DNA from 4 places in the Paraburkholderia agricolaris genome. Region 1 is predicted to be linked to each of the others. Evidence: riboswitches for the same ligand, from Rfam matches in the RefSeq annotation. Region 1 holds a riboswitch; each other region holds the start of a gene.
The links. A riboswitch is a leader RNA that binds a small molecule or an ion and turns the genes downstream of it on or off. The one in region 1 is predicted to bind cobalamin.
Positions count from the first base shown of each region.

Region 2: another riboswitch for cobalamin. It lies ahead of GH665_RS10010 (HoxN/HupN/NixA family nickel/cobalt transporter); the one in region 1 lies ahead of cobW (cobalamin biosynthesis protein CobW).
Region 3: another riboswitch for cobalamin. It lies ahead of cobG (precorrin-3B synthase); the one in region 1 lies ahead of cobW (cobalamin biosynthesis protein CobW).
Region 4: another riboswitch for cobalamin. It lies ahead of GH665_RS33890 (TonB-dependent receptor domain-containing protein); the one in region 1 lies ahead of cobW (cobalamin biosynthesis protein CobW).

Region 1 covers NZ_QPER01000002.1:2,045,918-2,053,251, forward strand. The annotation lists gene cobN (cobaltochelatase subunit CobN) at 1-2,965, opposite strand, end outside; gene cobW (cobalamin biosynthesis protein CobW) at 2,972-4,072, opposite strand; cobalamin riboswitch at 4,268-4,547, opposite strand; gene GH665_RS30515 (cobalamin biosynthesis protein) at 4,697-5,158, shown strand; gene cobO (cob(I)yrinic acid a,c-diamide adenosyltransferase) at 5,155-5,757, shown strand; gene GH665_RS30525 (cobyrinic acid a,c-diamide synthase CobB) at 5,761-7,059, shown strand; gene bluB (5,6-dimethylbenzimidazole synthase) at 7,043-7,334, shown strand, end outside.
Region 2 covers NZ_QPER01000001.1:2,209,403-2,216,736, forward strand. The annotation lists gene GH665_RS09980 (AraC family transcriptional regulator) at 1-490, shown strand, start outside; gene GH665_RS09985 (DUF190 domain-containing protein) at 737-1,111, shown strand; gene GH665_RS09990 (DUF190 domain-containing protein) at 1,266-1,634, shown strand; gene GH665_RS09995 (copper resistance CopC family protein) at 1,842-2,219, opposite strand; gene GH665_RS10000 (hypothetical protein) at 2,220-3,146, opposite strand; gene GH665_RS10005 (DUF2946 domain-containing protein) at 3,250-3,630, opposite strand; gene GH665_RS10010 (HoxN/HupN/NixA family nickel/cobalt transporter) at 3,835-4,890, opposite strand; cobalamin riboswitch at 4,926-5,071, opposite strand; gene GH665_RS10015 (alpha/beta fold hydrolase) at 5,408-6,316, opposite strand; gene GH665_RS10020 (MerR family transcriptional regulator) at 6,403-6,801, shown strand; gene GH665_RS10025 (LysR family transcriptional regulator) at 6,761-7,334, opposite strand, start outside.
Region 3 covers NZ_QPER01000002.1:1,771,083-1,778,416, reverse strand. The annotation lists gene GH665_RS29340 (AraC family transcriptional regulator) at 1-503, opposite strand, end outside; gene GH665_RS29335 (rhomboid family intramembrane serine protease) at 672-2,228, shown strand; partial or broken gene GH665_RS29330 (polyamine ABC transporter substrate-binding protein) at 2,310-2,462, shown strand; gene cobM (precorrin-4 C(11)-methyltransferase) at 2,482-3,210, opposite strand; gene GH665_RS29320 (cobalt-precorrin-6A reductase) at 3,257-3,979, opposite strand; gene cbiE (precorrin-6y C5,15-methyltransferase (decarboxylating) subunit CbiE) at 3,993-5,237, opposite strand; cobalamin riboswitch at 5,322-5,500, shown strand; gene cobG (precorrin-3B synthase) at 5,584-7,032, shown strand; gene GH665_RS29305 (precorrin-8X methylmutase) at 7,025-7,334, shown strand, end outside.
Region 4 covers NZ_QPER01000002.1:2,818,337-2,825,670, forward strand. The annotation lists gene metE (5-methyltetrahydropteroyltriglutamate--homocysteine S-methyltransferase) at 1-618, shown strand, start outside; cobalamin riboswitch at 687-888, shown strand; gene GH665_RS33890 (TonB-dependent receptor domain-containing protein) at 1,237-3,168, shown strand; gene lpxA (acyl-ACP--UDP-N-acetylglucosamine O-acyltransferase) at 3,247-4,041, opposite strand; gene GH665_RS33900 (efflux transporter outer membrane subunit) at 4,489-5,994, shown strand; gene GH665_RS33905 (efflux RND transporter periplasmic adaptor subunit) at 6,110-7,261, shown strand; gene GH665_RS33910 (efflux RND transporter permease subunit) at 7,274-7,334, shown strand, end outside.

The DNA.
Region 1 (7,334 bases):
CCACCGCCTGCACGGCAGCATCGAACAGATGCATCACGTTCGCGAAGGCATCTCGGAAAAAGCCGGATACGCGCAACGTGACGTCGATACGGGGCCTGTCGAATACCTCGATCGGCATGATCTCGAAGTCGGTCACGCGATGACTGCCCGGCGCCCACTTCGGCCGTACGCCGAGCAGCGCGAGTGCCTGGGCGATATCGTCGCCGCCCGTGCGCATGGTGGCCGTGCCCCATACCGAGAGGCCAATCGCACGCGGATAGTCGCCCTTCTCCTGCAAATGCCGTTCGATCAACTGTTGCGCCGATTTCAACCCGAGCGACCACGCCGCTTGCGTCGGAATGGCGCGCGTATCGACGGAATAAAAGTTGCGGCCGGTGGGCAATACGTCGGGCCGTCCACGTGATGGCGAACCGCTCGGCCCCGGAGGCACGAAACGGCCCTCGAGGCCACGCTTCAGATGAAGCATTTCCTGCGGACCGCAAGCGTCGAGCCGCGGCAATACATCATGACGCAGGCGTTCGATCACACGCTCGGCCTGCGGCAACGTCCCGTTCACGAGCGCCATATTGGACGCTTCATCGCCGCATACCTCACGCAACATGTCAGAGGCCAGCAGTTCCAGACGCTCGCGTGTATCGCCACAGTGCCGCCAGGGCGCATCGCTGACCTGCTGCAACACGTCAGGACGAGGACCGTCCCACGCCGCCGACCAATCCACCGAAAGCGGGTCGAACAGATGATCCATCTCCAGATCGCGCGCCAATGCATCGATCAATCCGGCCTTGCCGCCCTGGCCATCGCCGACCGGGAAGCGCCCCAAAGCCAGCAACGTATCGCGCCGCTGCACCCCTGCGGGCGATTGCCCGAACGTGTGCAAGCCGTCGCGAATCTGCGCTTCCTTCAACTCGCACAACCACGCATCGACACGCGTCAGCAGCACATCTTCATCGTCCTGACCGTTCGGTTCCGCGAGACTCAGTTCGTCATGCAACCGGTGCTCGACGATGGTTTCGAGAATCGTGCGCCTCAACAGCTTCGAGCGGCGCGGATCGACCATCAGCGCCTCATAGTATTCGTCGACCTGGCGCTCGAGATCCTGCAAGGGTCCGTAAGTTTCGGCGCGTGTAAGCGGCGGCATCAGGTGATCGATGATGACCGCCTGCGCGCGGCGCTTGGCCTGACTGCCCTCGCCCGGATCGTTGACGATGAACGGATACAGATGCGGCATCGGTCCGAGAATCAGATCGGGCCAACAGGCATCGCTCAACGCGACACTCTTGCCCGGCAGCCATTCGAGATTGCCATGCTTGCCGACATGCACGACCGCGTCGATGCAGAACTGATGACGCAACCAGAAATAGAACGCCAGATACGCATGTGGCGGCACGAGTTCGGCATCGTGATAGCTCGCGTAATCGCCCTGCTCGCGTGAACGCGAAGGCTGAATACCGACGAACACCTGCCCGCAACGCCAGCCTGCGATCATGAAGCGGCCGCGCCGCAACGTCGGATCCTGTTCGGGCGAGCCCCAGCGTGCGTTCAGCGCCTGGCGGGCCTCCGCGGGCAACGCGTTGAAGTACAGAAGGTAGTCGTCGAGCGCGAGGCTTTGCAACGCGGGCCGCAAGTCACGCACGACCGGATCGTTGGTCACGCCTTCGGTGAGCTGCTTTAACAAAGCGTCGCCGTCGGTCGGCAAGTCTGCGACGCGATATCCGTCGTCGCGCAACATCGACAGAATGCCGACCACCGAGGCCGGCGTATCGAGCCCCACGCCATTGCCAATCCGCCCTTCGCTCATCGGATAGTTGGCGAGGATCAGCGCGAGTTTCTTCTGCGCGTTATCGAGCGTGCGCAGACGGCACCAGCGACGGCTCAGTTCGGCCAGAAAGCCGACACGCTCCAGGTCCGGCTGATAACGGACCACATCGACCTGCGTGTGCGGACAACGATACGCGAGCCCCTTGAAGCTGATCGCGCGCGTGATGATGCGGCCGTCCACTTCCGGCAGCGCGATATGCATGGCGATATCACGCGAGTTGAGGCCCTGATTGTCCTTGAGCCAATCGTCGCGATTGCCGCCGCTCAGGATCACCTGCATCACCGGCGCGTCGCCGGCCAGCGCAAGCGGCTCGGGGTCGTCGATCGCGGATGCGGCGAATGCGGTCGTATTCAGCACCAGCGCGACGTGGTGTTGCGCGCACAACTGCTGCACGACTTCGCGGCTCATTGCATCTTTCAGCGACGTAATCGCGATCGGCAGCGGGTTCAGGCCTTGCGCTTCGAGCGCATCGATTAGCGCGTCGAATACGGCGGTATTGGCCGCCTGAAGATGTGCCTTATAGAACAGAATCGCGGCAACCGGCGCGCCCTCGCGCCAGCGCGACTGCCAGTCGGCCATCGTAGGCGTGTCGCGTTCCGGATGGTAGAGCGTCGCGGCAGGCAACGCGCGCGGCGGCGCAGGTTCGCGTCCCCAGCCAAATGAGCGGTACGCAATGCAGCGCAGGAACGCTTCGGCATTCTGCGGGCCGCCTTCACGCAGATAGCGCCATAGCTGATGGCACAAATCGGCGTCGGCGGTGCTGCGCGCGAGCAGATTCGGGTCTTCCTGCAGATCGCCCGAAAACATCGCGAGCGTCTGCTGCTTGCGCTCAGCGAGAGCGACGACCTGTTCGATTCCGTACGGCCAGTACGCCTCGCCGCCAAGATGATCGACCACCACCACGCGCGCATGCTGCAGCACGTCTTCGATATAGAAATCGACCGAAGCCGGCTGCCGCAAATACGTGACGTTCGCAAGCCGTACACTCGGAAACCCATCGCCCAAGCGGGGAAACACGCTCGCCAGCAGCGACAGCGTGGTATCGGCAGAACTGAGCACCACGATATCGGCAGGCTGCTGATCGATACGGATCACGCCTTGCGTATCGTCGACAAAACCGCCCGGCGTGGTGCGCAGCAGATGCATGAGCGCTTACGCCTGTTGCGGCTGGACGCTCGCTGCGACGCCCAGGGCGGCGTCGAGTGCCTGTTGCAGCGCGGCCTGGTCGAGGTCTTCGCCGATCAGCACGAAGCGGCTTTGCAGACCTTCGCCCACTTCCCCGGCTTGCCAGCGGCGGTCGAAGTAACTATCGAAACGACGGCCCACGCCCTGGATCACGAGGCGCATCGCCGCGCCCGGCAGCGCAGCGAAACCCTTGACGCGGTAAATCGTGTTCGTTTCGACCAGCCCTTGCAACGCGGCGATCACCGCCTCACGCGACGAAACATTCGCCTGCACCACCACCGAATCGAACTCGTCATGGTGGTGATCGGCGTCGTCAGCCGAACCATGGTGATCGTGGCGCAAGTGGATCGTTTCCTCCGAGGCCGCTTCGAGACCCAGCAGCGTATGCAGGTCGAGCTGGCCCATCTGCGCGCGTACGATCTTCACCTGCGCCGGAATTTCTTCACGAATAAGCGCTTCGACCGAAGCCTGATGCGATTCGTCAAGCAGGTCGGTTTTGTTCAGAATCACCAGATCGGCCGCCGACAATTGATCTTCGAACAGTTCGTGCAGCGGCGATTCGTGATCGAGGTTTGGATCGGCCTTGCGCTGCGCGTCCACCGCAACCGGATTGTCGGCGAACTGGCCGCTCGCCGCGGCCGGCCCGTCAACCACGGTAACGACCGCGTCGACGGTAAAGCTATTCTTGATCTGCGGCCAGTTGAAAGCCTGCACGAGCGGCTTCGGCAACGCGAGACCGGAGGTTTCGATCAGCACGTGATCGATCTGCTCGCGGCGCTCCACCAGCTTTTCCATCACCGGGAAAAACTCTTCCTGCACGGTGCAGCACAGGCAGCCGTTCGCGAGTTCATACAGTTGGCCTTCGGTTTCGACGCCGTTTTCATCGCAGCCGATGCCGCAACCCTTGAGGATTTCCCCGTCGATGCCGAGTTCGCCGAACTCGTTGACGATCACCGCGATGCGCTTGCCGCCCGCGTTCTGAAGAATGTGCCGCAGCAGCGTGGTCTTGCCGCTGCCGAGAAAACCCGTGACGATGGTGACGGGAATCTTGCGCATTTGAATTTGCATCGTGAGGTCCATCCGTAGGAGTTGCAGGTGCACGCCGGCGCGTTTGCGCGTTTTGTCTGTATCGGTCATGCAAACGGGGCCGCGCCCTGCAGGCAATAACGATAACAATGGCAAAACACGGGGACGAACAACGGCGTTGCCGGGGCAACAGAAAACAGAAATGCGGTCATGAACGCACCGCCGCATCCCCGCGGGGTCGTTCTTCGTCGTCTGGCCGGTATCCGGGCTGGCGAAAGCGCCGCTTCCCCTTCCCGGACGAGTGGTTTCTCGTCCAGTGGTCATATGCCGACGCGGCCTTGCGCGTGGACATCGAAGCCGGCTCCGCGGCGCCAGACAATCAATCTGGAACCGCATTTCGCTTACCGTTGCGGGGGCAGCACAGGTTAGCCCGGTCCATGGCAGGTGGGCACCCTGTTTCCCGTTTAACTGCATGCGCACGAGCGCGCACACGAGCACCAAAGTGCGTGCGAGTTTAGGCCGAGAGCCCCATGCCGTCAAGGAAACACGGGGTGTAGCAGGGCCTTTTCGCCATGCCGGCGCGACCTGCCGTGTGCTATTGTATGCGCGCGTTGGGTGCCCGCCCCTACGGGCCGCCTGGACCACCGCAACTCTCGCAGACCCTTCATGAAAACACTCAGCATCGGCATCGGTTGTCGCTTGCACAGTTCGGCTGAGCAGATCGAAGCGGCTGTGCGCGCCACGCTCCGCTCGCATACATTCGGCGAAATCGCTGCGATTGCCTCGGTCGACACCAAAGCCCACGAAGCCGGTTTGCTCGAATTCTGCACACGCCACGCGCTGCCGCTGAAGTTGTTCAGCCGCGCGCAAATTGCGGCGATATCCGTGGACGATCCGTCGGCGGCGGTGCGCGAACATCTCGGCATAGACGGCGTCTGCGAGCCATGCGCGCTGCTCGCTGCGGCCGGCGCGTTCGATGTGGCCGATGTGGCCGATGCCCACAACACGCGGCTGCTCGTGCGTAAAACCGTACACAGTGGCGTCACGGTGGCGATAGCCTCCTCGGGCAGCGCCCAGGCCGTCGGCGAACAGACAAATAACGACTCTCCAGAACAGGACCTGCAATGAAGACCGATCCCGAATCGCATCAACGCATGACCGAACGCCGGCGCGAAGGCCACGAAAAAAAACAGGCCAACGCTACCGTCGAAAAAGGTCTGCTGATCGTCAACACCGGCACCGGTAAAGGCAAAACCACTGCGGCATTCGGCATGGCCGTGCGCGTGCTCGGGCACGGTATGCGCCTTGGCGTCGTGCAATTCATCAAGGGCGCGCTGCATACCTCGGAGCGCGACTTCCTCGGTGCGATCGCCCAATGCGACTTCGTCACGATGGGTGACGGCTACACCTGGAACACCCAGAATCGCGACGCCGACATCGCCACCGCGCGCAAGGGCTGGGACGAAGCGCGCCGGATGATCGAGAGCAGCGATTATCAGATGGTGATCCTCGACGAACTGAACACCGTTCTCAAGTACGAATACCTGCCGCTCGACGAAGTGCTGTCGGTATTGAACGCGCGCGCGCCGATGCTGCACGTGGTGGTAACCGGCCGCCACGCGCCCGATGCGCTGATCGAAGCCGCCGACCTCGTCACCGAAATGCGCATCGTCAAGCACCCGTATCGCGAGCAAGGCGTGAAAGCGCAGCGCGGCGTGGAGTTCTAGGCGATGTCCGCGTGCCCCGCCCTGTTCATTAGCGCGCCCGCGTCGGGTCAAGGCAAGACCACGATTACCGCGGGTCTGGCGCGCTACCACCGGCGGCTGGGGCGACGCGTGCGCGTCTTCAAGACGGGTCCCGACTTTCTCGACCCGATGATTCTGGCGCGAGCCAGCGGCGCGCCGGTACTGTCGCTCGATCTATGGATGGTGGGCGAGACGGCCTGCCGGAACCTGCTCGCGCAGGCGGCGGCCGAAGCGGATCTGATTCTGATCGAAGGCGTCATGGGTCTGTTCGACGGCACGCCGAGCAGCGCCGATCTGGCCACCACGTTCGGCGTGCCGGTACTCGCGGTGATTTCGGCGAAAGCAATGGCGCAGACCTTCGGCGCGGTCGCCTTCGGTCTCGCGCAATTCAGGCCGCAAGTGCCGTTTTACGGTGTGCTCGCCAATCGCGTCGGCTCGCCAAGACACGCGCAAATGCTCGAAGAGGCTTTACCGCCAGCGCTGCGCTGGTGCGGGCACATCACCAGTCATGACGGCATCGAGTTGCCCGATCGCCATCTCGGCTTGCATCAGGCCGCCGAGATCGACGATCTGGACACGCGTCTGGAGCGCGCCGCCGATGCGCTCGCGCACACCGCGCTGGCGGAACTGCCGCCGCCGGTCGAATTCGGCGCGCCAGCGCCGGAAGCACTGCCGCGTATTCTGGAAGGCAAGCGTATCGCCATTGCGCGCGACGCCGCGTTCTCGTTCATCTATCCGGCCAACGTCACACTGTTAGAAACGCTCGGCGCGCACGTCGACTACTTCTCACCGCTTGCCGACGAAGCGCTGCCCGAGCATGCCGACGCCCTGTACCTGCCAGGCGGCTATCCCGAACTGCATGCACCCTTGCTGGCAGGCAACACGCGCAGTGCCGCAACGATTCGCGCGCACGCGGCAGCCAGCAAACCGATCGTCGCCGAATGCGGCGGCATGCTCTACCTGCTCGAGCAGCTCACCGACACGCACGGTACCAGCACGCCAATGCTCGGCCTGATGCCCGGCCATGCAAGCATGCAAAAGCGCTTCACGGCGCTCGGCATGCAACAGATCGACAGCCTGCATGGTCCAATGACCGGCCACACGTTTCACTACTCGAAGCTGACCACACCGCTCACGCCGCTGCGCTCGGCCACCCGGCCACCCGGCGATGCCCCGGGCGAGGCCGTGTTCCGCGCCGGGTCGATCGTGGCAACCTATATGCACACTTATTGGCCCTCCAACCCGGCCTTCACGGCCGCCCTGTTCCATGGCGAAGCCTTTTAACGATTCCGAACGCGCAGCCGTCTACCGCGCGATTTACGAACGGCGCGACATGCGCCATTTCGTGCGCGACCCGGTCGACCCTGCCGTGCTGCAACGCTTGCTCGACGCGGCACATCACGCGCCGAGCGTCGGTTTCATGCAGCCCTGGCGTATCGCGCGCGTCACCGATCCGGCCTTGCGTACGGCCTTGCACGCGACCGTCGAAAGCGAACGGCTCGCTACCGCCGACGCACTCGGCAAGCGTCGCGAAGAGTTCATGAAGCTGAAAGTGGAAG
Region 2 (7,334 bases), on a different contig from region 1:
GCCATGCGTCGTCGGGGTGAGCGAGATGTTGCGCGCCCTTGTGCGCCGGGCGGCAAGCTGGAGCAGCGCGGAGCAACTTCAGCCGGAGCAGGAACGGGTGGTCGCGGTGCTGCTCGATGAGATCCGTCTGGCGCCGCGCGAAGCGCTTCATTTGCCTATGCCGACGGAGCGCCGGCTTCTGGCGATAACGAACCTTCTGCTCGAATGCCCGCAGGATGAAAGGACGTTCGACGAACTCGCGATGTGGGCCGGTCTGTCGGCACGGACTGCGCGTAGACACTTTGTGGCGCAGACCGGCATGAGTTTCGCGCAATGGCGCCAGCAGAGCCGCCTCACGCTCGCGCTTGAAATGCTGGCAAACGGAGATGCCGTTGCGCACGTTGCCGATGCACTCGGCTACGCAACCCCGAGCAATTTCATCGCGATGTTCCGCAAGGCGTTTGGCGAATCGCCCGGCCGCTATTTCTCGAACCGCAGCAGTGTGGGTTAGGGCGGTGGACAGCGTAGGGTTTTTCCAGCCAGGCGAGGCGATGAATACAGCGGATAGCCGGCCAGCGCCGCGGCGCTACTCGTGAGTCCATTAACCGATGCGCTGGTAGTGGCGGCACAAACCATGGCCTATCATCATTGCAATGGGGCCGTACAGCGCTGTTACGCGACATGTCCATGCGGATCGTGACACGTCCGGCACGCAGCGGCAGATCATGCCTCCTTCGGAAACCAACCGGAGCACCTCATGAAAGGCAGTCAATTGACGATGTTCGCAGCCAATCAAAGCCACCGCAAAAGTCGCATGACCGTTGTCGACTGGATTCTGGAGATGACAAGAACAGCCGGTATTGAGGGCGCGACGGTGATCGAAGTGAGCGAAAGCATCGATGTGCGTGGCAAGTACCACGCGGCGCGCTTTTTTGAATTGGTCGACGAGCCCGTCGTGGTCACGGTGGCTGCGGAGGATGCACGCATCGATGCGCTGCTCGATACCCTCCGGCACGGCGGTGTTCAACTCTTCTATACGCGCTGTCCTATCGAGTACGAAGTGCTTGGCGCAGGCGCAAGTGCGGGAACGGGTAGAGGGGAGCACGACGCCGGGCACGCAGGCGGCGATTGAAGCGATGCTGCGCGGCACAATCGCGCGTGGTTACTGGCGTGAACTAGAATAAATCAAGCGGTGGATGCCCGGGCCTGCCCCGGTCGGGCAAGGTGGCGGGCGGTCCGTGCACAACCTGGCGCCGCAATGACCCGTTGGGCGGCGGAGATACGCGATGAACGGCTATCAACTGACGTTCTATACAGAGCAGAACAGGCGGCACGGTCATCAGACTATATGCGAATGGCTGCTGCACGAGGTTCGCAAACTCGGTATCAATGGCGCAACCGTGATCAATTGCGCCGAAGGTATTGGCCACGCAGGTTCGCATCATGCGGCGCACATGCTCAGGCTCGACGATCAGCCGGTGCAGATCATTCTGGCCGTGACTGAAGAGGAGGCCGGGCAGCTTCTGGATATCGTACGCGCCGAAAACGTACACGTTTTCTACGTACGCTTTCCGATCGAGTTCGGTGTGATCGGCGACGACGTCCCGCACAAAGCGGCGAAGCATTTTTCCGTGTTCAAACGCTCGCAGGAATAGGCGGAAAACACGGAAAACACGGAAAACACGGAAAACACGGAAAACACGGAAAACACGGAAAACACGGAAAACACGGAAAACACGGAAAACACGGAAAACACGGACCTTGTGTCAGGGGCTGCCTCGCGGTCAGCCCCATCGCAATCGCGCACCGGATGTCCTGCGTGGCGGCGACTGCGATCCGCGCGACGACGCGCGGATCTACCGTTATTTCACCGTGAAGGTGTAGTGCCCCTGGGTACGGTGCCCGTCTTCCGCGACCGCCACCCATGCGACCGAATAATCGCCTGGCGTCAGCGCGCTCAGCGCTACCGACATGTGCTTCCTGTTGGACGAATCGACCACGGATTTGCCGCTCGTCACCGGTTTGCCCTGTGCATCGGTCACGGTAATCGAGCTGAATGCCGGTTCCAGACCATCGTCGAAGTCGATCGCCACGTCCTTCTGGGCGGTGGTCACCGTGGCCCCGGCGGATGGCGCCTGATGGGTCGGATACGCGTGAGCATGCGCCAGTTGCGCGACAGTCAACGTGAACGCGGCAACCAGGCCACGTGCTGTGAATGAGTTCAGGAGAGAGGTTTTCATTTAATTGAAGAGCGGCTTGCCAAGAGAGTTGGGGAAGATGTCGTCGAAATACAGATGGGCGTCGAATAGCACTCCCACGTGATTGCCGCTCAGGTGGTTGACCGGAATTTGCGCTTCGACACCGAACTGTCCGTAACGGTTGAGCCAGAGAACGCCCGGGTTGACGGTGCCGGTGGTTTGACCGGCGCATGCGCCGGCCGTGCAGGTGCTCATCGGCGCTTCCACGACCAGCACCAGGTTGCTGAACGGTTGCGGGATGCCCAGGTCCTTCACCTGGGATTGCAGGTAGGGAAGGCTGTACTGCAACGTCAAACCCCAGCCGAGCGAGTTCGGACCATTGTCGGACGATGTAGTCGTCAGGTTCGGCCCGATCTGCCCCGTCACGGCAAAGGGACGCAGGTAGCCAAGTGAGGCCGGCAGGTCGCCAAAGCCCTTGCCGAAATAGAAATTTGGCGTTAGCGTGGAATAGGCATTCGCGATCGATTTTGCGCCAGTGCCGCCGATCTCCGCGAGCAGTCCTATCGACGCCATGAATTCGTGATGCGCATTGGCGTAGATCATGTACTTCGCGCCGACGGTGAGGTTGTCCCAGCCCTTGGCCGAGCCGCCGTTCGGTGCGTTCTGCGTGACGTAGTTGCTGGCAATGCTGAACGCGAGATTATTTGTGATCAGCTTGTCCCACTCGTAGGAGACGGTGTTGACGTTCATGTTGTCACCGTTGTCGTCCTGCGTCTTGACATGGCCGAACTGAGTGTCGAATTCATCGCCGACGCCAGGGTCGTCGACCGTCAAGGTGGCGGGAAACACCCGATCGCCGACGACCGCGTGGGCCGAAGCAGCCGGCGAACCGGCAAGGCAGGCGGCGCCGGCCGCCGCCATCAGCGCGGCGCGCGCGGGCGCCGCGTGCCGCTTGAAAAGCTTGCGCATGATTGAGTCCTTCTCCAATTGTCTTGATACCGCGCCGCGCGTGCGTGCGGCGACACCCCACGACTGCTTGCGCAGCGCGGATTCTGTTCAGGTACAGATCGACTCAGGAAAGGACAGGCGGCGCACGCGGCTGGGCCGCGGTGTAGAAGAGGGGGACGTGGAGCGCGTTGCGCGTGGCGGCAACCGGCGCACGCGCGACCAATTGCATGGCGGCAAACACCGCCGGCGTGCCCGGCAATACCGGTACGTGAGCAAGCATGCCGCAGTACGCGCACGCTTGCCAATGAAATGCTGAGGAGTGCGACGACTTGCTGTCATGCGCGAGCGGTGTGGTGTCCGGCTCGGCGGTGCAGTAGCTCGAGAGGGCTTCGCCCAGCCGGTTATGTGCCGCGAGCGCCTGCGAAACCGTTGGCGCAAGCGTGCTCATCAGGATCGCAAGCAATCCGAGCAGGTTGCCAATCTTCAGGAGGCGCGAGCGAAACATGCTGAGGACGGAGCACGCAGACAGGTAAGAGCGAGGCGCTGATTATGCCACGCGGCTATTCAGCCAAAGATACAAGGTTTCACATGTCCAATGTAGCGCTATTACTAATTTTAATGTGGGGTTACAACCGGCTTACGAGTGTGTGAGGTCACGCGTTCAATGCGGTCAGTCCGCTCGAATCCAGAGGCGGACTGACGCGTGCCGTTAGCGGCTTACTTCCAGTTCGTCGAAACGCTTTGCCCGATAGATCAGGACTGATGTAACCCAGCTGAGAACGAAGATGCCGATGATGATGTAGCCGAGGGTTCCGAAATTATCATTGAGCGTGCCGATGGCATCCCACACCGGACCTTGCAGCTTCAACTGGTCGGCGATCAGCCCCAGCGCTTCGATACCGCCGATCACAACCGCCACGATGACCGACACCAGCGTGATGGTCATGTTGTAGTAGATTTTGCGGATCGGTTTCAGGTAGGCCCAGCCGTAGGCGCCTAACATCAGGTGTCCGTCAAGCGTATCGATCAGCGACATGCCGGCGCTGAACAGGACGGGAAACACCATGATCGCCCACGGAGAGAGACCCCTGGACGCCTGGGTTGCGGCGATCCCGAGCAATCCGATTTCGGTTGCCGTATCGAATCCCAGGCCAAACAGGAAGCCCAGCGGGTACATGTGCCAGCTGCGCGTAATCAGGCGGAACAGCGGGCGAAAGAGCCGGGACAAAAACCCGCGATCCGCCAGCAGCATGTCGAAATCGTCTTCGACATATTTGCCGCCGCTTCTGACGTGACGCCACGCGCTATAGATCGACTTGAGAATGATCAGATTCATGAGCGCGATCGCGAACAGAAACAGCGCCGACACCAGGGTTCCGACGATTCCGCCAATTTCCTTGTAGTGATCGAAACGCGTTTGCATGGCGGACGCAGTAATCGCAACGGCGACGGACGCGAGCACGACAACCGTTGAATGGCCAAGCGAAAAGAAGAAGCCCACTGCCACAGGCCGCTTCTTTTCCTGCATCAATTTGCGCGTGACATTGTCGATTGCGGCGATGTGATCGGCGTCGACGGCATGACGCAATCCGAAACCATAGGCCAGCAGCGCGGTTCCGAGCAGCAGCGGATGGTTGCGGAATGCCACGACGGCCCAGATCCACGCGAGCACGTTGATCGCGATTAACAGGCTGTAGATACCGAAGAGCTTGCTTCGCACCTCCGTACTCGAGTCACTGAAAACTTTTGCAAACTGAGAAATCATCGGTTAGGTCCTTGGGAGGAGCGCGTCCCATTTGAGGTAGAAGCAGGGCGACAAGAGGTCTGACTCCCGGTTCGGCAATCGTGAAACTGCCCAACCGGATACAGCGGCGCGACCGTGCCGGATTCTCACCGGCTTCACTTTCCGTCCTGACAAGGTGATGCCTGACGCTTATACAATGCGCGCGCGTCGAGCGGCAAGTATGGTTTGTGTCGTAATCGATATTCGTGCATCCCGCATCCGCTTTTGTCTGAGAGTTTGAGAAACATGCACAAGAGTCATGCCACCTTCGATCCAAACAGCCGGAGAATGCCGTTGCCATGGGGATTTCAGCCGATCCTGCAAACGATCCCATGTGCTGCCGGCATGCACCTGTCTGGCGCAACATGCGCAACGGCTGGGCCTGGGCGTCATGGCGGTGCATGCGGATGCAGAATCGTTTACGCCGGGGCGCTTATCCGGCATCCGCAAGACGGTTCGCCGCGAGGCAAACGCACAAGGGCGGGCAGCACCTCGGTCTTCATTGCCCGGTAGCCGTTCTGACGAACTCGGCCAGGTCGCGATTGAAACGATCGGGTTCCTCAATAAACGGCGCGTGGCCTGATTCAGCGTACACCTTGCTGACGATGCGAGGATTGAGCGCGGTGGCGCGGGCAAGCGTCGCGTGGGTATCGACCAGCGAATCCTTGCCGCCGTAGAGGAAGAGCAATGGCACATGCGCGTTGCCGAGACCCTCAGCGGCGAACACCGTCATCGTAGGGACTTCTCTTTGCATGTCCCAGGACGCCATCGCGGCGTTGGCGAGCAGCCGGGCGAATGTGTCGGCATCTGGCCGCCGGTTGAAGCAAAGTCCGACAAAGCTGCGCTCGCCGTCGAGATGCGTCTTTAGATCCGGGGCGTTCATGTCCCGGTAGACCTCGGGGTGCGCCACGAGCTGGCCGGGCGTCAGTTCGACCACACCATCCACGTACACGGCGCCGGCGATGGCGCGATCGCCATAGGCTGCGAGGTAGTTGGATATCACCACGCCACCAAGCGACCATCCGACCACGACGGGTTTCTTCGCGTGCGAGCCATTGATCACCGCCGCGAGGTCGTCGCCCCAGCGGCGGCCGTCGTGATACGGCACTGCGCCGGTTGGCTTGTCCGACAGACCGTGGCCGCGCAGATCGTACGTAATGATCCGGTACTGGCGCAATGCGGGGCTTTGCACCTGCGGGTCCCAGTTCAGACGACTGCCGAGCAGACCGTGGATCAGAATGACCGGCGGGCCGTTGGGGTTGCCGGTTTCCTGAACCGCCAGCCTGACCCCGTCCTTCGATGCAACCATGTAGTTCGTCGAACCGGCGGCCGCCGCGGGTACGAACGAGAGGAGGGTGCTCGCCGCGACTGCGGCAATCAACACGTTACTGAAAATTCGGGCGCGCATGGCATATTCCTCATGATGAACAGTTCAGCCAGTCTCAACCCTCACACTGATGTGAGAGTCAAGCGGCTTGTGCTAAGCTGTTTTTCATGAACAGGATGCCCGCACACGAATTGCCGACCATCGTGCTGACCATCGGCGAGCTCTCGCAGCGCACCGGCGCGAGCGTGCGGTCGATAAGGCACTACGACGAACACGGTCTGCTCGCATCGGTGCGTGCGAGCAATGGCTACCGCATGTTTCCCGACAAGGCGGTCGCGCAGGTCAGGCAGATCCAGCGCATGATCGCGACCGGTTTCACCATCGAGGATATTCGCGGGTTCCCGGACTGCATGCTGTTGATCGAAGGCGCCCGGTCGTGCGACCAGATCACCGACGTTCAGCGGCAACGTCTCGCCGCCATCGATCGTCAGATCGCGGATCTCGAACGGCGTCGCACCAGGCTCATCAAGACCTTGTCGGAAGGCGCGGTTCCGCCGGTCGATTGAAGCGCGCAGGCAGGGAAAACCCAGTCTGTCTGCCGGATTTCTCGACCGCGGCGATCAATTCACGCGCGGCCACCGAAGTCGTATTCGCGAACGCGTAGAACTTCACATTGGGCAGCGTGGGCATTCCATCGGCTTTGTCGAGTACACGCAGACCGTCGCGCAGTTGACTGCGTGCAATGGGCGCCACAGCGAACCCCGCGTGCGCAGCGGACAAACAGCCCGCCATACTGCTGCTTTCGAACACCAGGCGCCATGATTTGCCGGCGCGGGTGAGCGCGGCGATCGCCGCCTCGCGATAGACGCAAGGCTCAGGGAAGGCTGCAACAGACACTTCGCCGTCGCGATCGAAAACGATTCCATCGGCGAATGCCCAGACCAGTTCCTCCTCCCACAGCAGCGTTCCGTTGTCCGGCACGCGGGTGCATTGCTTGCCAAAAACAATATCGAAGTGGCCGTGCTCCAGATCGTGCACGAGATCCGCTGTCACGCCCACTTTCAACTCCACGGTTGCCGCGGGATGGGCGCGCCGGAAC
Region 3 (7,334 bases), 270 kb from region 1:
GCGACCGGTCCTTCGTGGCGAAGGCACAGAAGATCGAGCGGCGCGATCTCGGTGAGTTCAACCGACGGCAAAGCCGACATCCGGCTTTCAGCCGCGTGTTCGCTGCCGGTCCCGTTTGCCTCGTTGTCGCGGCGCCCTCTGGACGGCGCGGCCAGTCGCTTCTGCCGCGCCTTGAATTCGCTCGGCGTCACCCCGGTGAAACCGCGAAACGCGCGCGCAAAAGCCTGCGGACTGTTGTAGCCGGCGTCGTGCGCGACCATGGTGACCAAAGCCGCGGCGTTGGTCAGCCGTTGCGCGGCCTGGGCGAGCCGCAGGCGCTGCACGGTCTCGACCACGCTTTCGCCGGTTAGCGCGCGATAGATCCGATGGAAGTGATAAGGCGAGAGATGCGCCACCGCGGCAAGGCTCTCGAGCGTATGCGGCGCGCCGGGTTCCACCAGAATCGCCTCGACTACGCGGGCGATCCGTCGACGATAATCGCGTTCGGTGCTGGGCTTCATCATGACGCTAGGATAGCGGCCTCATGGACGGAAGACGGTGCAGAACTTGCGGCATTTACCCGGGCGCAGGCTCGGGTTTCAATACTACAATCAGAACCACGCGACGCCCCAAACCAGAAGGGCGATCTTCAAGAAGAACATAACGAAAAATAGAGAGAGTAAGGGGATCGTATGGATCGTTTGGAACCTACCCTGACAGCGCCTGGCCTCGCTTCAGGAACAACGCCTTTTGCCGGTTGGGACAGCACGCAACGCTTCAGCGTGCGCTACTCGATCAAGCCCTCCGGCAAACCAGGCCTTCTATCCGCGATCCGCTATTCATCAGGCATCAACGGCCAACTGTCGTTTTCAGATGACAGCATCACGCTGCGCCGCTCCCGCAACACAGAAAACAACACAGAACAACGAAACTTGCCGCGTGCGGAAATCTTCGACATCCAACTCGCCCATCACCGCATCTCGTTCGATCTGCATCGAGCGCAAGGTGGCGTCGAGCACGTTGTCCTGAAGGCAAGCAGCGAGGAAGACGTCCGGCGCATCGTCGAGCTGCTGCCGGCTCAAATGACGCCCGCATTCGCGGCAGAGCGTATTGCGCTCACCACGTTCAAGGACAAGCTCAGCGCTCTAACACGCTTCACCTGGGTGACCTACCTGCTGATTGCGCTGAACGTGATGGTGTTCCTGGCGATGTGCCGCGCGGGCGTCGGTGTGATGAAAGTGGACCCCGTTGCGATCGTCGGCTGGGGCACGAACTTCGGACCGTATACGCTCGGTGACGAACCTTGGCGGCTGATCACCTCGATGTTCGTGCATTTCGGCTTGATACACATCACGTTCAACATGATTGCGCTTTACGCCGTGGGGCGCCTCACTGAGCGCCTCTACGGAAACATGCGTTTTCTCGCGCTCTATCTGTTCGCCGGACTGACCGGCAGTATCGCGAGCGTGCTCGCGCATCCAACCATCAACAGTGCCGGCGCGTCCGGCGCCATCTTCGGCGTGGCCGGTGGCTTGCTGATTTTCGTGCTGCGCTTTCGCAAAGAACTGCCCGCCAGCATTGCCGCGCGCAATCGTAGCGCGATGTGGGTGTTCATCGTCATCAACCTGCTCGACGGCTTCCGGCATCGGGGCACCGACAACGCCGCGCACCTGGGCGGTCTCGTCGGCGGTTTGCTGATCGGCGCGCTGCTGGCAAGACCGCTGGACAATGCAGCGCGCGAGCGGCACTCGTTCAGGAGCGCATTGCTGTCCACGCTCATGGCATGCGTCACGCTGGGCGCCTTGACCTATCCGCTGACGCACGTCAGCAAAGCCAAACGCGAGGAGATTCAGTTTTCGAAGCTGCTGGTCGAATTGAGTGCGCAGGAGAAACACGCGATCGACGACACACGTGCATGGCAACACATGAAAATGCATTCGCAAATAGAAAGAGACGCCGCTTCCAACAAGCTCTTTGTGGATATCCTCCCGCAATGGGAGGCGCTTTATACGTCGGTCGAGAACACGCGGTTGCCCGATGGCTCGCCGCGCACCGCGCTAAGACAGGCCATGTTGCGCTATCTCGACGACAATCGCCGGATCGTTCGAACCGGCGCCGTGATGCTCTCGCATACTGAAGATAACGATCCGGTTGCGACGGCATCGCTTCGCGCGCTCAGCCAAGATTCGAAAGAACAGGCAGCGCTGGTCAAGAAGCTGGGCGCGGCGACCGGCAGTCCACCACGCTGAAACAGACATGGACGAGTTTGCCCGGATGTGCGACGGCATCTGCCGATGCATCAATCCATCAATCGCTGTCCCGGCCTGGCCGCGCGCAAATTCGTGCGGCCGGAAATTCTCAACGATCCGACCGTGTACCCGCCTGATTCCGTGCTGAAAACGCTGTTTCTGCTCAAGCCTTTGCCTGCCCCGATCAAGCGCCTGGAAGGCAGGCTGTGGGCGCAGCTAAAAACCGGAGGATAAGAAGTCGGCGCCGCGCGAATCAGGCGCCTTTCGCGTACAGCGTGGACTCAGTGAACCCGTCCGCGGCGAGTACCCGCCCTACCAGAATCAGCGCCGTACGCTCGATGGAGGTCGTTTGCACTTTGCCCACGATATCGTCGAGCGTACCGACGATCTTCTCCTCATCCGGCCAACTCGCCCGATAGACCACCGCGATTGGACAATCGCCGCCGTAATGTGGCCGCAACTCATCGACGATGCGTGCCAGATGACGCACGCCGAGGTGAATCGCCATCGTCGCGCGATGTCTCGCGAGGTCGGCGAGTTGCTCGCCCTCCGGCATGGTCGTTTTGCTGGCGAAACGCGTGAGGATCAACGTCTGCGAAATATTGGGCAGCGTCAGTTCGCAGCCGAGCGTCGCCGCGCAAGCCGCGGTTGCCGTTACGCCCGGCACGATTTCGTAGGGAATATTGAGTTCGCGAAGCCTGCGGATCTGTTCGCCGATTGCGCCATACAACGACGGGTCGCCGGAATGCACGCGCGCCACGTCCTGGCCTTTGTCGTGTGCGGCCTTAAGCAAATCAACGATCCGATCGAGGTCGAGCTCGGCGGTATTCACGACCTGCTCCGCACTATGGCCGTCCAAAACAGCGGCCGGCACCAGCGAGCCGGCGTACAGGATCACCGGACAGCCGCGCACGAGGCGTTGCCCTTTTACTGTGATCAGTTCCGGGTCGCCCGGACCCGCACCGATAAAAAACACCGTCATTCAGTACTCCATGATTCGATTGGCCGGAATGTCATGCATGTGCCATTCAAGTCGAGACTCGCAACGCTTCCAGCAAGTCGGCCACGCTTGCAAACTCGCGATCGACCGCGGGCAATTCAGGGCGCCGCAGCATCACGACCGGCAAGCCGCGTTCGCGCGCGACTTCGAGTTTCGCTTCGGTGGCGCTACCCCCGCTGTTTTTGCTGACGATGACATCGAAGGCTTCCGCGCTGAACAGCGCTCGTTCGCCTTCGAGTGTAAACGGCCCGCGTGTCGCCAGAATCCGCGCACGCGGATGGGTTTCGGGTGCGTCGAGGCAACGTATCGTCCAGAATTGCCGCAGAGGGATTTCGTCGAGATGCGCAAGCGGTTCGCGTCCGAGCGTGAAAAGTGGCCGCTTGAACGAAGCGAGCGCCGCCGTAAGCTCGGCCCAATCGCCGACCATGCGCCAGTCGTCGCCGGCTTGCGGCTGCCAGGCTTCGCGACGCAGTGCCCAACACGGCACGCGCGCCACGCCGCTCGCTTTCACAGCATTGGCGCTAATCTGCGCGGCGTACGGATGCGTCGCGTCAATCACCAGGTCGATACGTTCGTCCGCGATATAGCGCGCCATCCCTTCGCTACCGCCGAAGCCGCCCACACGCACCGCGCATGGCAGATCGTCCGGCACCTTGCCGAGGCCCGCGAGACTGTACACGTGCTCATGACCGAGTTGTCTGGCGATCCGCAAAGCATCGCCGGTGCCGCCGAGCAGCAGAACGCGCTTCATTGCACGGCTCCGACTATGGTTGAGGTGAGTTGCCGGACGCGCCGTGCGTGCCGTTGGCCTGTTTTGTGACCTCCAGCAACGTAATCGGCAACGCCTGACGCCACGTATCGAAACCGCCGAGCGGCTGAGCCTCAGCCAGCGCGATGCGGGTCAGCGTGCCGCCATGCTGCTCCCGCCATGCCGCGAGCGCCGCCTCGCCTTGCAAAGTGACGGCATTGGCGACCAGTCTCCCGCCTTCGCGCAGACGCGCCCAGCACGCATCGAGCACACCCGCCACCGTTACACCGCCGCCGATGAACACGGCATCCGGCTCGGCCAATCCTGCCAGTGCCTCGGGCGCGCGGCCGGCGACCAGTTGCAAACCCGGCACGCCCAACGCATCGCGATTGTGTTCGATGAACCGCTGACGCTCCGCGTGTCCTTCGATCGCGATTGCGCGGCAGCCCGGATGCGCACGCATCCATTCGATGCCGATCGAACCACTGCCCGCGCCGACATCCCAGAGCAGTTCGCCAGGCGTCGGCGCGAGGCGCGCCAGCGTGATCGCGCGGACGTCGCGCTTGGTCAACTGGCCGTCGTGGCGAAAGGCGTCGTCGGGCAAGCCGGTGGTCAACGGCAAACGCGGCGCGCCTTCCGTTGCACGGCATTCAAGCGCGACCAGGTTCAGCGCCGCCACGTCGCCCGCGGACCACTGGTCGGCGCGTCCGTCGATACACCGCTCCAGGTCGCCGCCCAAATGTTCCAGCACGCTCATCCGGGTCGCGCCGAAACCGCGCGCGTTCAGCAACTCAGCCAGCGCTGCGGGTGTACGCCCGTCAGCGCTCAAAACGAACACGCGTGCGCCGTCGTACAAATGGGCATTCAGCGCCGGCAATGGCCGCCCCACTAGCGAAACCGTGGCCACATCCTGCAACGGCCAGCCCAGCCGTGCAGCCGCTAGCGATAGCGACGACGGCGCCGGCAGCACCCGCAATTCACCGGTCGGCAATTGCCGCGCCAACGTGGCGCCGACGCCGAACAGCATCGGGTCGCCACTCGCCAGCACACACACGGGCCCACCACGCTCCGCCAGCAAAGGTGCAAGATCGAACGGCTTCGGCCATGCCGTCCGGCGCGCAGCCAGACGCCTGGGCAGCATCGCCAGATGACGTTCGCCGCCATAAACCACCGACGCTTCCAGCAAAGCACGCCGCGCGGGCCGCCCCAAACCGGCGAAGCCGTCATCGCCTATGCCCACCACAGTCAGCCACGCCGGCATGCATCCATCCTCATTCTGTATCGTCAAATATTGCGCTGTGCCACGCCGGTCAAAGCGTCCAGCCTCGTTGTGCTGTTCGAAAAAAGGCATAATACAGCCGCCGGTGCCCTTCGGGGCCGAAGAGGGAACACAGTGTCGCTGTGGCTGCCCCCGCAACTGTATGCAGCGAGTCCGCCTGCGCTGCGCGCCACTGGTTCGACCGGGAAGGCGGCGGCGGACGATGACCTGCCAGCCAGGAGACCTGCCGGCCAGACTGTTCGTGCCAGCCACCATCGGGCGGGGTGTACCGATGCCGCAGCAATGCCCGTAAGGGCGGCGCTCGGGCCATCGCGCGACGCTCAACCCGGTGTCCGTCTTGAATCAAGCTTCGCCCTCCACTGTTTTACCCGACGCGGCGCTCGCGCTGCGGCCTTCGGCGTGTCCGGGGCTGCTGCGCATCGTCGCCGCGCGCGACGGTGGGATCTGCCGGATCAAACTGCCCGGCGGTGAGTTGAGCGCCGCACAGGCCATCGCGATCGCCGAGGCCAGCACGCGGCATGCAAGCGGTGTAATCGAGCTGACCAATCGCGCGAATCTGCAGGTGCGTGGCGTGCATGCTGTACAAGGCGGGCATGAAACGGCACTGATCGCGGCACTCGTCGACGCGGGCCTTGGACCGGCTGTCGGACCGATTCCAGCCAACGCTGCGGTAGATGCTGCCAGTTTGCTGCTCGCGACTTCGGCGGACGACGTGCGCAATGTGATGGTGAGTCCGACTGCCGGGCGCGATCCATTTGCACTGTTCGACACGCGGCCCCTTTGCACCGAACTGCTTGCCTTGCTGCAAACCGAAGCGCGTTTCGCGGCGCTGTCGCCCAAATTCGCGCTATTGCTCGACGGCGGCGAGCGCCTTGCGAGAGTCGATCATCCGCACGATGTCTGGCTGGCGGCGACGCAAGCCGATGACGGCGTGCGATTTGTGTTCGGCTTGGCCGGTTGCCCCGCTGGAGAGACGAACGCGAAACCTGGCGCCCTCGGCGCCGTACTGCCTACGCAGGTCACCGGCCTGGTTCGCGCGCTGCTGCATACGTTCCTCGATCTGGCCGCCGCCGATGCCACGCGCATGCGTCATCTGCTTACCGCGCATTCCATCGACGCCGTTTTGCAGCACGCTCGTCAGTACATCGATTTCCCGCTGTCACGCGACGCGTCGCTCGCACACTGGCAACGCGGCACGCCTGCCGATGCCACGCTGCGGCTCGGCGCGCACGCTCAACGCGTCGTGGGCCTGCAGCACGCGGGCGGCCAACCGCCTCTCGGACGCCTCGACGCCGCCACCTTGCACCGCCTCGCCAAACTCTCCCAACAGCACGGCAACAGCACGCTGCGCATCACGCCCTGGCAAAGCGTCCTGCTGCCCGATATCGCAGCAAACCATGCGGCCGCCGTGCTCGCGGAAATGAACGCGCTAGGTCTCGCCTGCGATCCCGCGCAGCCGATTACACACCTGATCGCCTGCGCCGGTTCCACGGGCTGCGCAAAAAGCCTCGCCGATACCAAGGCCGATGCACTGCTTCTGGCGAATCGCTTGCCCGCTGGCGTCGACGTTCATCTGAGCGGCTGTCCGCGCTCATGCGCTGCGGCCTATTGCGCGCCGTACACGCTGCTGGCCACCGCGCCCGGCCTCTATGACCTCTATCGACGCAATGGCGAACCGGATTTCGGCTCGTGCGTCGCGCACCAACTTACGATCGAACAGGCCGCCGACATGCTCGACTCATTGGCCTACCCGGCCCGGAGCCCTTTAGATGCTTGATTACATTCGCGACGGTCAGGAGATCTATCGCCAATCCTTCGCGACGATACGTGCAGAGGCCGATCTTTCGCGCATTCCCGCCGACCTCGAAAAACTCGCGGTGCGTGTGATCCACGCCTGCGGCATGGTGGACGTCATTGAAGACCTGCAATTTTCCGCAGGTGCGGGCGCCGCGGGCCGCACGGCGCTGGCACAAGGCGCGCCGATTCTGTGCGACGCCGGTATGGTGGCGCAGGGCATCACGCGCGCACGATTGCCCGCCAACAACGAAGTCATCTGCACGCTCACGCATCAGGACGTGC
Region 4 (7,334 bases), 770 kb from region 1:
ACCGGACCGGTCACCATGCTCGAATGGTCGTTTGTTCGTGACGACCAGCCGCGCTCAACCACGGCGCTCCAACTGGCGCTCGTCATTCGCGACGAAGTCGTGGACCTCGAAAAGGCCGGCATCCGCATCATTCAGATCGATGAGCCCGCCTTCCGCGAGGGCTTGCCGCTGCATAAGGCGGATTGGTCCGACTACTTCGACTGGGCGACCCGGGCCTTCAGGATTTCAGCGGGCGGCGTCTCCGACGCCACGCAGATCCACACCCATATGTGCTACTCGGAGTTCAACGACATTCTGCCGTCGATCGCCGCGCTGGATGCGGACGTGATTACGATCGAGACATCCCGCTCTTCGATGGAGTTGCTCGACGGCTTCGGCGAGTTCGCCTATCCGAACGGAATCGGACCCGGCGTATACGACACCCATTCGTCGCGCGTGCCGAGCGTCGAAGCCATGCAGCGGCTGCTCGAACGCGCATGCGAGGTCATCCCCGCCGAGCGTCTGTGGGTCAACCCCGACTGCGGCCTGAAAACCCGGGGCTGGCCGGAGACGGAAGCCGCCTTGTCCAACATGGTGCTGGCCGCCAGGGCACTGCGGCAAAGGCTCGCAACCCAGTAAGCCAGACGTAATAACAACAGGAAGCGTACCGCCAACGCCGTAGTGATTGACGGCCACCACGACGCATCGGTACGCTTCGCGCTGATGGTTCCCGTTACCGGGATCAAAAGGGAACGCAGTACGAGCAGCCATGCTCCGAATCTGCGGCTGCCCCCGCAACTGTAAGCGGCGAGTCCGTGCCATTCATGACCACTGGAGCAGAGCACCGGGAAGGTCGGCACGTGACATTGACCCGTGAGCCAGGAGACCTGCCATCGAACCGAGGTCTGCGCAGCCGCACCGGGCGGGGTGTCCCGATGTGCAAGCACCGCTCTTGAGCGGTCGCCCGCTGCAAAGACAGCCCAAGCCTCAGGATCTGTCATGTCCACTGCTGTTCAACCCGGTTCCCTACAAGGGGAACCTCGCGCTGGCGCGTCATCGCCATTGATAGCGCTTTCGCCGCCTTCAGGATTGCCGCCTGGCCTGGCTCGTTCGTCCCCTATCGCATGAAGCGCTACGACGAACTGGAAGCCTGTTGCGCCAGACGTTAAACCTTTGAACGCGGCTAAACGGCCTGCTGGCCCCCTAGCCCCGTAGCCCTCTACCCACAGAAATCTGCAAGAACGAACACATCTCATCATGAAGTTCCGCCAACTCATCATCACCTCCGCCCTGACCGTCTCGGCATGGCAGGTTGCACAGGCCGCGGACGGCACGTCGTTGCAGCAGCCGGAGCAGACTCCGGCAGAAACCACGCTGCCGAATATTCTCGTCAGCGGCGACACGCAACATCTGCCGCAATCGTTCGACCGACGCTTCGCCACCACTCAGGTCCTGACGCGCGCCGATCTCGACCGTCTGTCGCCAGCCGATCCGAGTATCACGCAGGCCCTCGCCACGCTGCCTGGCGTCACCATTTCGCAAAGCGGCGGACCAGGTTCTTCCGCCGCGGTCAGCATCCGGGGCTCGTCGGCCAGTCAGGTCGCGGTGTTTATCGACGGCATCCGGGTCGGTTCCTCGACCACCGGGCAAGCTGCGTGGGCCGATCTGCCAACCTCCGCGTTCGACCGCGTCGAGGTGATCTCGGGACCGGCGGCCGCCTCGTTCGGCGCGGACGCGATGGGCGGCGTCATACAGTTATTCACCAACCATGCATCCAATCAGCCGAATCGGACCACGGTCTCGGTAGGCGGCGGTTCGAACAAGACCTTCGACACACAGCTCCGCACGTCGGGCAGTATCCCGTCCACGGGTCCGCTCTCCGCACTCTCGGGGCTGACCTACTCGCTCGGCCTGCACGACTACAACACTGCCGGGATCGATGCGACCCAGCCGTACGCCTATGGTCACGAGGACGGCCGCAATCCGTACCACGCGCAGGACGTGGACGCGCGACTCGGCTACGCACACGACAACTGGTCGCTCTCCGCGTTCGCTCTGTATCACAAGTCCGATCTGTCGTACGACAATGCAGGCGGCGCCGACCGGCAACTCGATCATCAACTGACGACGGGCCTCGCATTTCATCTGGACGTTACGCCGACCACCCAGTTCGACCAGTCGGTGGGCTACGCGACGGACCGCCAGTTCGTCTACGCGAACAACCCGACCATCCCGTCCGATGAGTTCGACTCGACGCGCTTAAGCACCACGACCTCGCTGACGCATCAGGAGCGCGGACTGACGCTGTTCGGTCTGCCGCTGTCCGGAGAGTCAAAAGTTGCGTACGACTTCAGCCGCGAGCTGGCGTTCCTGCCGGTGGATGCGCCTCAAGGTTTGCCGGCCCGCAACGATTCGTCTTTCTCGCTCCATCAGTCGGCCACGCTCGGCGCGCTGACGGTGTTCCTCGCGGGTCGCCACGACGTTGTCCAGGGGGTGTCGGTCAATACCGGCAATGTCGCCGTGGCCTATGCGATCACGCCGGTTTATACGGCGCGGCTTTCGTATGGCAATGCTTTCCGCCTGCCGACGTTTAACGATCTGTACTATCCGGGCTATTCGAATCCGAACCTGTTGCCCGAACGCAGCGACACGGTGGAGGCAGCGCTGGACGCGTCGACCTCGATCGGCACCTTCACGGCCGCCGTTTATGACACCCGGGTCCATGATCTGATCTCGTTCAACCCCGCGCTCAATATGCCCGTGAACATCGGGCGGGCGCACATCCAGGGCATCGATCTGTCCTACAAGGGCACCATCGGCAAATCGACACCGGTTAGTGTCGCGGTCGGCGTGATGAATCCGCAGGACGTCACCGATCAGACGTGGCTCCCCCGCCGTCCGCGCCAGACGATTAGTCTGAGCGTAGATCACATGTGGGACGAATTCCACCTGCACGCGCTCAGCACCGGTGTCTCGCTGCTTTATGGCGGCTCGACCTTCGACGACCAGTACAACACGACCTATCTGCCGTCGTACACGCGAGTCGATCTGCGCGCCGCCTACAAGATCAATTCGCACCTCACCGTCTCCGCCAACCTGTCGAACCTGTTTAACCGGCAGTACGTCACCGCATACGGTTACAACTCGCTCGGCCGCACGGCATTCGGCAAGGTGGCGTATACGTTCTAGGCGGAAACAGGCTCACGCTTTCTGTCGTCGGGCGACAATTCTCCCGACGACGTAGCCTGCGTATTGCCGCACAGGACCTTATCGAATCAAACCGCGAGTCGAGCGAGTCAGAAACTCGTAAAACGGTTTGACTTCGGCGTGAGCGGAGGCGATCTCCGCGATCTCCGGCTTCGCTTCATCAAGCGTCTTGCCACTCCGGTACAGCAGCTTGTAGGCATTTCGAATGGCCTGTATTGCCTCTTTGCTGAACCCCCGGCGCTGCAGCCCCGTGGTGTTCACACCAACCGGCGAAGCGTGATTGCCCTGGGCAATCACGAACGGCGGTACGTCCTGGGCGATGCCCGAACAGCCCCCCACCATGACGTGCGCGCCGATAATGCAGAATTGATGAACCGCAACCATCCCGCCAATAATTACGTAGTCGTCCAGAATTACGTGACCGCCTAGCGTTGCATTGTTTGCCAGAATGCAATGGTTGCTCACGATGCAATCGTGGGCAACATGAGCGTTGACCATCAGAAGATTGTCGTTTCCAACCCGGGTAATGCCGCCACCCTGGACTGTGCCGCGATGGATCGTGACGCTCTCCCGGATTCTGTTCCGATCACCTATTTCCACCAGCGTCGGCTCGCCGGCGTACTTCAGGTCCTGGTTGTCCTCTCCAATCGTGGCGAACGGGTAGATGATGTTGTCCCGGCCAATGCGGGTATGGCCGCTTACGACAACGTGCGACTTCAGTACGGAGCCTTCACCAATCTCGACATCGCCGCCAACGCAGCAGTAGGGGCCAATGCGAACGCCGGCACCAATCACAGCGCCCTCTTCAATCACCGCGGTCGGATGGATGACAGCCGTTTTATCGATCACAAACATAACCTCTCAGGAATGCCACTCTCGTGGTCTTGCAGTTCAGATTTAATGCCGGAGCAGCGAGCCCCAATTCATTTCAGCGATCGATTATATGGGTCTTTATTGGCGCTTGCCGATCGGCCATCGGAACCTCTTATCGCGCCATGCGAATATGAATGTGAACGACTTTGCCAGCGTCGCAATCCACCTCGCGGGTTCCGTATTCGGCCAGCCCTCAGAGCCCCTTCCTTACAGATTGCTGTCTGAAAGCTCGTCGAGCGAACTGACTACGTGATCTCGTGCATCCCGCGCGTCACGTGCAGCAATCGGCCATGCTAGGCTACGCGTAGATTTCTTGCCGCATGGTATAAATTCCGCCGTCAGGACAAGAAACATCGAAGTTCGGGTGGTCCGCATAATCCCATCCGCTCCCCTCGCTTAAGCTAAACGCAGGCGATATAAGGTGGATCGATGATCGACGTGAACCAGCGTATTGTCGGGCGGCGGCGCCTGTACGTCGTGCTTTGCGGCTGCGCCGCGGTGACCGGCTGCATGGTCGGTCCCAACTACCGCACGCCTGCCGCCCCTGCTACGGACACGTACACCGCCACGCCGCTGCCCGAGCAGACGGCCTCTTCTCCGGGGGCTGCCGGCTTACCCCAGCGCTTTGTGCCGGGCGAGGACATTCCCGCGGCCTGGTGGGCGCTCTTTCATTGCGAGCCGCTCGACACCCTGATCCGCCAGGCCATCGTCAACAGCCCGAACATCGCCGCGGCGCAAGCCGCCTTGCGGCAGGCGCGCGAAAATTTCAAGGCGCAAGCCGGCGGCACCCTCCTGCCCAGCGTCGACGCGCAACTCGGCGCCACGCGCGAAAAACTGAACGGCATCTCGTTCGGCGAGCCTGGCGTCGTCGATGAGTTCAATCTCTACAACGCATCGGTGAATGTGTCGTACAAGCTCGACGTGTTCGGCGGCGCGCGGCGCGAACTCGAAGCGTTGCACGCGCAAATCGATTACCAGGATTTCCAGTTGCAGGCCGCCTATCTCGCGATGTCCGCCAACATTGTGACCGCGGCCGTCAAGGAAGCATCGCTGCGCGCACAGATCGACGCAACCGGGCGGATCGCCACGGAAGAAGACGAGCAACTCGGCGTACTCGGCAAACAGTTCGAACTGGGTGGCGTGGGCCGCACGGCCGTACTCGCGCAACAAACCCTGCTGGCGCAAACCCGCGCCACGCTGCCGCCGCTGCAACAGCAACTCGACCAGGTCCGTCATCAGCTCGCCGTGCTGGCCGGCAAACTACCCAGCGACGCCGGATTGCCCGAATTCAGGCTCGAGATGTTCTCGTTGCCCGACTCGCTGCCCGTGAGCCTGCCGTCGGCACTGGTGCGGCAGCGGCCCGACATTCTCGCCGCCGACGCGTTGCTGCATCAGGCCAGCGCGCAAGTCGGCGTAGCGACCGCGGCGATGTATCCGCAGATCACGCTGTCCGCGAGCTACGGCGCCGAAGCCCTGACGCCGGCGCAGGTGTTCAAGGCCGGCAGCACGATCTGGAGCCTGGGTGCCGGCCTGCTGCAACCGGTCTTCCACGGCGGCCAACTGAGTGCGCAGAAGCGCGCGGCCGAGGCGGCGTACGAACAGGCCGACGCGCAATATCGCGAAACCGTGCTGCTGGCGTTCCAGAACGTCGCGGATTCGCTGCGCGCGCTCGATCACGACGCGACCGGCCTGAAAGCGCAGACGGACGCCTGGCAGTCCGCCAGCGATTCGCTGGACCTCACGCGCGGGCAGTACCGCGTCGGCGGCGTGAGCTATCTGTCGCTGCTCGACGCCCAACGCCAGTATCAGCAAACGGTGGTCAGTCTCGCGCAGGCCCAGGCATCCCGCTACGCCGACACGGCCGCTCTCTTCCAGGCGCTCGGTGGCGGCTGGTGGAACGAGCCCGTGCCGGCCACCGCCGCAACAACGCATTGACGTAATCCGGCAGAACGTTCGCTGCACCGCTTCTGGCAACACCCGCAGTCAGAAACGAAGGCACGAAGATACGAACCGTCCGGCGCTTCGCCCCATGCCGTGCAAGGACACAACGATGACCGAAAGAAAACCGATGACAAAGCGGATGGTGATCATGCTGATCTGTGTCGGCCTGCTGCTGGCCGCGCTCGTCGGCTTCAACCAGTTCCGCTCGTACATGATCGGCAAGTTCATGGCGAGCAACGCGGCGCCGCCCTCCACCGTCTCGGCGATCGTCGCCGGCTATCAGTCCTGGCAACCGCAGCTTGCCGCGGTCGGCAGTTTGCGCGCCGTGCGCGGCGTCGACGTCACCACCGAAGTCGCGGGCCTCGTGCGCGAGGTGGCGTTCAGCTCGGGCCAGGAAGCGAAAACCGGGCAAGTTCTGGTCCGGCTCAATGCCGACAGCGACGTCGCGCTGCTCCAGTCATTGCAGGCCGCGGCCGAACTTGCCCAGACGGTCTACACGCGCGACAAGGCGCAATACGACATCAAGGCCATCGCCCGGGCGCAGCTCGACGCGGACGCCGCCGACCTCAAGGGCAAGAAGGCGCAGGTCGCGCAACAGGCCGCGCTGGTTGACAAGAAGACGATCCGCGCGCCGTTTGCGGGACGCCTCGGCATCACCACTATCAATCCGGGGCAGTACCTCAATCCGGGCGACGCGATCGTCACGCTGCAAGCGATCGATCCGATCTATGCCGATTTCTATCTGCCGCAGCAACAGCTCGGCCAGCTCGCGATCGGCCAGACCATCGTGGTCGATACCAATGCGTATAGCGGGCAGACCTTCACGGGCAAGATCCAGTCGATGAACCCGCGGGTCGACAGCGCCACGCGCAACATCCAGATCGAAGCCACCGTGGACAATCGCGATCGCAAGCTGCTGCCGGGCATGTACGCGAACGTGAAGATCGACGCGGGCACCGCGCAGCGCTACCTGACGCTGCCGCAAACGGCCATCACCTACAACCCCTACGGCGCGACCGTGTTCATCGTCAAGCAGGGTGCGCAACCCAACGCGCAGGGCAAGGCGCTACCCGTCGCGCAGCAGGTGTTCGTCACACCGGGGCCGACGCGCGGCGATCAGGTTGCGATTCTTAAAGGTGTCGAGGCCGGCATGCAGGTCGTGACGAGCGGGCAGCTCAAGCTCAAGAACGGCTCGCCGCTCATCGTCAACAACAGCGTGCAGCCGGCGGACAATCCGAATCCGGCGCCTCAGGAACAATAGAGAGACCGCGCGATGACATTCACCGATCTCTTTATCCGGCGGCCCGTGCTTGCATCGGTCGTCAGCCTGCTGA